DNA from 2 places in the Stenotrophomonas sp. STEN020 genome. Region 1 is predicted to be linked to the other one. Evidence: predicted binding sites of a transcription regulator. Region 1 holds the regulator's gene; the other holds the start of a gene.
The links. The regulator FliA, encoded in region 1, starts transcription of late flagellar genes. The targets are predictions, from matches to a motif close to TAAAGTTTNNCNNNCNNNGGCCGATAA.
Positions count from the first base shown of each region.

Region 2: ACVOLZ_RS07605 (methyl-accepting chemotaxis protein) is a predicted target of FliA. The motif match lies at 1,938-1,964, and genes of this name have one in related genera.

Region 1 covers NZ_JBRREI010000001.1:106,233-109,636, reverse strand. The annotation lists gene flhF (flagellar biosynthesis GTPase FlhF) at 1-597, shown strand, start outside; gene ACVOLZ_RS00435 (MinD/ParA family ATP-binding protein) at 584-1,468, shown strand; gene ACVOLZ_RS00430 (RNA polymerase sigma factor FliA) at 1,465-2,214, shown strand; gene cheY (chemotaxis response regulator CheY) at 2,228-2,620, shown strand; gene ACVOLZ_RS00420 (protein phosphatase CheZ) at 2,620-3,240, shown strand; gene ACVOLZ_RS00415 (chemotaxis protein CheA) at 3,244-3,404, shown strand, end outside.
Region 2 covers NZ_JBRREI010000013.1:10,485-13,888, reverse strand. The annotation lists gene ACVOLZ_RS07620 (NUDIX hydrolase) at 1-124, shown strand, start outside; gene mnmA (tRNA 2-thiouridine(34) synthase MnmA) at 121-1,242, shown strand; gene hflD (high frequency lysogenization protein HflD) at 1,252-1,866, shown strand; gene ACVOLZ_RS07605 (methyl-accepting chemotaxis protein) at 1,993-3,192, shown strand; gene ACVOLZ_RS07600 (hypothetical protein) at 3,270-3,404, shown strand, end outside.

The DNA of each region.
Region 1 (3,404 bases):
GGCAAGACCACCACCATCGCCAAGCTGGCCTCGCGCTTCGCCGAAGCCCACGCCGCCCGCGACGTGGCCCTGGTCACCACCGATACCCAGCGCATCGGCGCCCGCGAGCAGCTGTACGGCTTCGGCCGCCAGCTCGGCATCGCCGTGCACGAGGCCAATAGCGGCACCGACCTCAACCAGCTGCTGCAGAAGCTGGCCGACTACAAGCTGGTGCTGATCGACACCGCCGGTCTGGGCCAGCGCGACCGCGCCCTCACCGCCCAGCTGCAGTGGCTGCGCGCCGCCGGCCAGATCCGCACCCTGCTGGTGCTGCCGGCCAATACCGCCTTCCAGGACATGGACGAAGTGGTGCGCCGCTTCAGCGCCGCCAACCCGCAGGGCGTGGTGCTGACAAAGCTGGACGAGACCGGCCGCTTCGGTTCGGCCCTGTCGGTGGCAGTCGATCACCGACTGCCGATCACCTGGGTGACCGACGGCCAGGACGTTCCGGAAGACCTTTATCGGGCCTCTGCCGCAAATCTCGTACTTCGCCTTGAAGATTTGCGCCGCGCGGCCGATATGCCCTGCAACACGGAGTTGAACAATGCAGTCGCGTGAGTACGCCAAGCTGACCAACACCTTCCCACTGTCGGCAACCCGGCACGAACCAGCCGGCCCGGTACGCACCATCGCGGTCACTGGCGGCAAGGGCGGTGTAGGTAAAACCAATGTCTCGGCCAACCTGGCCGTGGCACTGGCAGGCATGGGCAAACGTACCCTGCTGCTCGATGCCGACCTGGGCCTGGCCAATATCGACGTGGTGCTGGGCCTGCAGCCCAAGCACACCCTGGCCGACCTGGTCGCCGGGCGCGCCACGCTGGAAGAAGTGATCATCGAAGGCCCGAACGGCGTGCTGGTCGTGCCCGCCGCCTCCGGCCGCCGGCACATGGCCGAGCTGCAGCCGGCAGAGCACGTCGGCCTGGTCAACGTGTTCTCCGAGCTCGAGCGCGAGCTCGATGTGATGATCATCGACACCGCTGCCGGCATCACCGACAGCGTGCTGACCTTCTGCCAGGCCGCCCAGGACACCGTGGTGGTGGTCTGCGACGAGCCGGCCTCGATCACCGACGCCTACGCGCTGATCAAGGTGCTCTCGCGCGAGCGCGGCGTGGACCGCATCCAGGTCGTCGCCAACATGGTCCGCGACCCGAACGAAGGCCGCGCCCTGTACGAAAAGCTGGTGCGGGTCTGCGAGAAGTTCCTGATCGATGTCTCGCTGAACTACCTGGGCTGCGTGCCGCAGGACGACTGGCTGCGCCTTTCGGTGCAGCGCCAGCAGCCGGTGGTCAAGCTCTATCCTTCCGCGCCAGCCTCGCTGGCGATCAACGAAATCGCCCGTCGCACCGCGCGCTGGCAAGCCCCAACCGCCCCGCGCGGCGGCGTTGAGTTCTTCCTGGAACGCATCATCCAGCAGAAGGTGAAGGCATGAACAATGCAGCCGCTCAATACCGTGAAGTCCAGCGCAGCGCGGCCAATGACTGCATCGCCCGCCACGCCGATCTGGTCCGCCGCATCGCCCACCATCTGGCCGCGCGCTTGCCCGCAAGCGTCGAGGTCGATGATCTGATCCAGGCCGGCATGATGGGGCTTATCGAGGCCTCGCGCAGCTATGACGCCGAACAGGGCGCCTCGTTCGAAACCTATGCATCGATCCGCATCCGCGGCTCGATGATCGACGAAATCCGTCGCGGCGACTGGGTACCGCGCTCGGTACACCGCCGCGCCCGCGATGCCGCCGCCACCATCCGTCGCCTCGAACAAAGCACCGGCCGTTCGGCCAGCGCCAGCGAAGTGGCCGAAGCGATGGAGCTGCCGCTGCCCGAATACATGCGCCTGGTCGAAGACGCTTCACGTGGCCAGGTACTTAGCCTGGAATCGCGGATCGAAGACCAGGGCGAGCTGGACACCCCGACCACCGGCGGCCCCAACCCGCAGCAGGTGCTGGAGCGCAGCCAGTTCGGCGCCGAGCTGGGCAAGGCCATCGGCCAACTGCCCGAGCGCGAGCAGCTTGTGCTGTCGCTGTACTACGAGCAGGAATTGAACCTGAAAGAAATTGGCGCGGTATTGGGCGTAAGCGAATCCCGCGTCTGTCAGATCCACGGCCAGGCCACACTGCGTCTGCGTGGCCGACTGAAGATTTTCGAGGCGGCTGACGCCGGCCTCGAAGAACCATGAAGAGGAAAGCCTTTTGAACAAGAACATGCGCATCCTGATTGTTGACGACTTCTCGACGATGCGCCGCATCGTCAAGAACCTGCTCGGCGATCTGGGCTTCACCAACACCGCCGAAGCCGAGGACGGGCATGCCGCGCTGTCACTGCTGCAGAGCCAGCCGTTCGATTTCGTCGTCACCGACTGGAACATGCCGGTGATGACCGGTATCGAGCTGCTCAAGGCGATCCGCAACGACGCCAAGCTCAAGACCCTGCCCGTTCTGATGGTCACCGCCGAAGCCAAGCGCGAGCAGATCATCGAGGCCGCGCAGAGCGGCGTGAACGGCTACATCATCAAGCCGTTCACCGCGCAGACGCTGGAAGAGAAACTCGGCAAGATTTTCGAACGCCTGGCAGCGAGCGCCTGATGAACCAGCTCGGCGAAGCATTGAGCGACAAATCGGCCCTGGTGCAGCGCCTGCAGGACGCACTGGCAGCATTGGAAAGTGGCGACGAAGCTGGTTGGCGCCGGGAAATCGACGCGCTGGCCGCCTTGCGCGCACAGCCGATGATGTCCGGCCTGGGCCGGCTTGCCCGCGAACTGGGCCAGGCACTGGGCGAACTGCCCAGCGTACCCAGCGAAGCTGGCGAGCTGGATGATGCCTGCGCGCGCCTTGACCATGTGGTACAGATGACCGAGCAGGCCACCCATCGCACGCTCGATCTGGCCGAGGAATGCCGCGCGCTGACCGAACGCCTGCGTGCGGACGGGCTGAATGCCGAACAGGGTGAAATCCTTGAACGCATTCGCCACAACCTCACCGAAGTCGCCCTGACCCAGAGCTACCAGGACCTGACCGGGCAGATCATCCGCCGCGTAGTCGGCATCGTCCGTCGGGTGCATGAAGGTTTCGGTGCGCTTGGTCTGCCGCCGCCGGAAGAAGAAGCACGCAACCAGGGCTTGGCTGGGCCGGCCGTCAATGGCCTGGACCGCCATGCCGTGTCGCAGGTGGACGCAGACGATCTGCTCTCGGACCTGGGGCTGTAAGTCATGAGTGCTTTTGCCGACGACATCGCCGCCGACTTCATCCTCGAAGCGCAGGAGATCCTGGATCGCCTCGGCGAACAGCTGGTGACGCTGGAACAGGCACCGCAAGACAGCGAGCAGCTGAACGCCGTATTCCGCGGCTTCCACACCCTCAAAGGCGGTGC
Region 2 (3,404 bases), on a different contig from region 1:
GAGCCCGGTTGCGCTACAGGCCGATATGGCGCGACTGCGCAGCCCGCTGGTCTGGCATACGATCTCCGACTGGCTGGCCGGGCAGCGCTACCCGCTTTCGATCGTGCGACAGGTGGCACCGTGAGTAATCCCAATATCGTGGTGGGCGTTTCCGGCGGCGTGGATTCCTCGGTGGCAGCACTCACCCTGGTCCAGCAAGGCCTGGATGTCGCCGGCTTGTTCATGCAGAACTGGGCTGACGATGGCACTGGCCACTGCCGTGCCGAGGACGATCGTCGCGACGCTGTGGCGGTCTGCGGGCGGCTCGACATTCCATTCCATTTCCGCGATTTCTCCAACGAATACTGGCAGGGCGTGTTCGAGCATTTCCTGGCCGAATATGCGGCAGGGCGCACGCCCAACCCGGACGTGCTGTGCAACCGCGAGGTCAAGTTCAAGCACTTCCTGGATGCCGCGCGCGAGCTGGGCGCCGAGCGCATCGCCACCGGCCACTACGCACAGGTCGACCACTCTGGCGGCCGCTGGCGCCTGCTGCGCGGTGCCGATCGCGGCAAGGACCAGAGCTACTTCCTGCACCAGCTGGGCCAGACCCAGCTGGCGGCTACCTTGTTCCCGATTGGGCACATGGAGAAGAGCGAGCTGCGCCGCATCGCCCGTGAGGCCGGCCTGCCGACCCATGCCAAGAAGGATTCGACGGGTATCTGCTTCATCGGTGAACGCGATTTCCGCGAGTTCCTTGGTCAGTATCTACCTGCCCGCGAAGGCGAGATCCACGACCCCGATGGCCAGCTGATCGCCCGTCACCCCGGCGTGTTCTATTTCACCCTGGGCCAGCGCGAAGGCCTGAATATCGGCGGCGTGCGCGGGCGCCCGGCGGCGCCGTGGTTCGTGGTTGGCAAGGACGTGGCGCGCAATATCCTGTACGTCGACCAGGGCCATGACAGCCCGTGGCTGCAGTCCAACTGGCTGCGCAGCGAAGCCATGCACTGGATTGCCGGCGCCCCACCCGCCCGTGAATTCGAGTGCACCGCGCAGACCCGCTACCGCCAACCGGACGAAGCCTGCACCGTGAAGGTACGTGATGACGGTACGCTGGACGTGCATTTCGCACGCCCGCAACGCGCCGTCACCCCCGGCCAGTCGCTGGTGTTGTACGACGGCATGGAATGCCTGGGCGGCGCAGTGATCGCTGCTACCGATGCACCCCTGGAGCGCCGTTTGGCTGCCCCTGTTTCCCCTTGAGAGATGACCATGACTTTTTCCATCGATGACCGCGTACTCGCCTTGGCAGGCATTGCCCAGGCCTTGCAGCAGGTACGCCGCATCGCAGAAACCGGCCATTCGGAGAGCGCTGTGGTGCGCACCGCAATGGACAGCGTGCTGCGTATTGATGCCAGCTCGCCCGCCGCGGTATACGGCAGTGCTACCCAGGTTGAGCCCGGCCTGCGCCTGCTGCGCGACTACTTCCGTAACCAGGGCAAGGACGATCTGCTGCCACGGCTTGCGCTGTCGGTGATGCAGCTGGAGCGCCGCTTCGTGCGCGAAGGCGCCACGGTCGACAAGGTTGAAGCCGGCATCGAGCGTGCCGCCAGCATCGCCCAGGACCGCGGCGACAGCTGCCACCCGGACGTGCTGAGTGCGATGGGTGCGCTGTATGCGGACACCATCAGCCAGCTCAAGCCGAAGATCATGGTGCAGGGCAACCCGCACTACCTGGGCCAGGCAATGGTGGTGTCGGAGATCCGTGCACTGCTGCTGGCCGCGGTACGCTCGGCGGTGCTGTGGCGCCAGCTGGGCGGCGCGTACTGGGATTTCCTGTTCTCGCGCAAAGCCATGCTCGAAGCCATCGAGCGCCGGCTGCGTTGAATCTGCAGGCCTGCAAGCGCTCCGCTTGTGGGCCTGCATCGCAAAACCTCCGGGGATTCACGCCAGTGGGCTAAAGACACCCTGCCCACTGCCGATACTGCATTCGTGACTCTCCCGAGAACGTCCATGTATTCACGTATTGCAATCCGTTTGGCAGCCCCGCTTGTCCTCACCCTTCTGGTTGTGGTCGCTGCCGCCCTGTCCTGGCCCTCCGCGGCCCTGTGGGCGATCCTGACCACCATGGTGTTGAGCTGGCTGGTGTTTGCCTGGTGGAGCGTGCATTCGCAAACCCAGCGCTCGCCTGAGCACGCCAAGGTACTGAAAGAGCAGGACCAGCTGCTCAACGAGCTGCGCAGCTTCGTCAGCAACGAAATCGACGGCTCGCGCAGCGAGATCGAGCGCGCCCGCGAACTGATCCGGCAAGCGGTCGGCGGCCTCGGTGGCAGCTTCGATGCGATGAGCCGCAAGTCACGCCAGCAGAGTCAGGCGCTGGCCCGCATCGTTGACCGCGCCGGTGATGAGGGTGGCGGTGGCAATGGTGGCGTCGACGTCGCCCGTTTCGCCCAGAACGCCAGCCACCAGATGGAACAGCTGGTGGAAGCGCTGGAGCAGGTCAGCGGCCAGAGCAGCAACACCGTGCAGCACATCGACCAGATGGCGCAGCACCTGGACGGTATTTTCGCCCTGCTCGAAGACGTCAAGTCGATTGCTGACCAGACCAACCTGCTGGCCTTGAATGCGGCCATTGAAGCGGCGCGTGCTGGCGAAGCCGGCCGTGGTTTCGCTGTGGTGGCCGACGAAGTGCGTAACCTCTCCGAGCGCTCCACCACCTTCAACGAGCAGATCCGCAAGCTGGCCCACAGCTCCAAGGACGCGATTGCCAAGGTGCGTGAAACCGTCACCCACATGGCCTCGCGCGATATGGACCGGTCCCGCGAAGCGCGCCATGAGGCCGCTTCGATGCTGGACAGCGTGGCTGCCATCAATGCCTCGCTGGGCGACGGCATGCGCGAGATCTCCGAGTGTGGCCGCGCCATCGACGGTAGCGTCGCTGAAGCCGTGCGCGCCCTGCAGTTCGAAGACATCGCCACCCAGGCCCTGGGCGGCGTGCATACCCACCTTGACCGTCTGGGTGCGATCAACCGCGAAGCCGTCGCGCTGCAGGAACTGCTGCACCGTAATGGCGGCGTGTTCGATGGCGAGATGGTCAGCGCGCTGCAGCGCACCGGCAACCGCCTGCGCGAGATGCGCGTGGAATGGGAGCGTCCGCCGCACAAGCCGGTGTCCCAGCAGAGCATGGGTGCAGGCACGGTGGAGTTGTTCTGACTTCACTCCGCACCCGTACTGCATCCGAGCCCCGGCCCTTGGCCGGGGCTTTGCTGTTGCTGCAACCGCGCTGATATATGCTGACATCCCGTTCCACTGCCAACAGCAACGCCGAGCCAGCATCTCAGGCTGATGACGCCATGCTTCCATCACCTACCGCCAACGGCAGTACGTTGAGCCGGCGCGAACAACTTGCGCGGCTGGAACAGCGT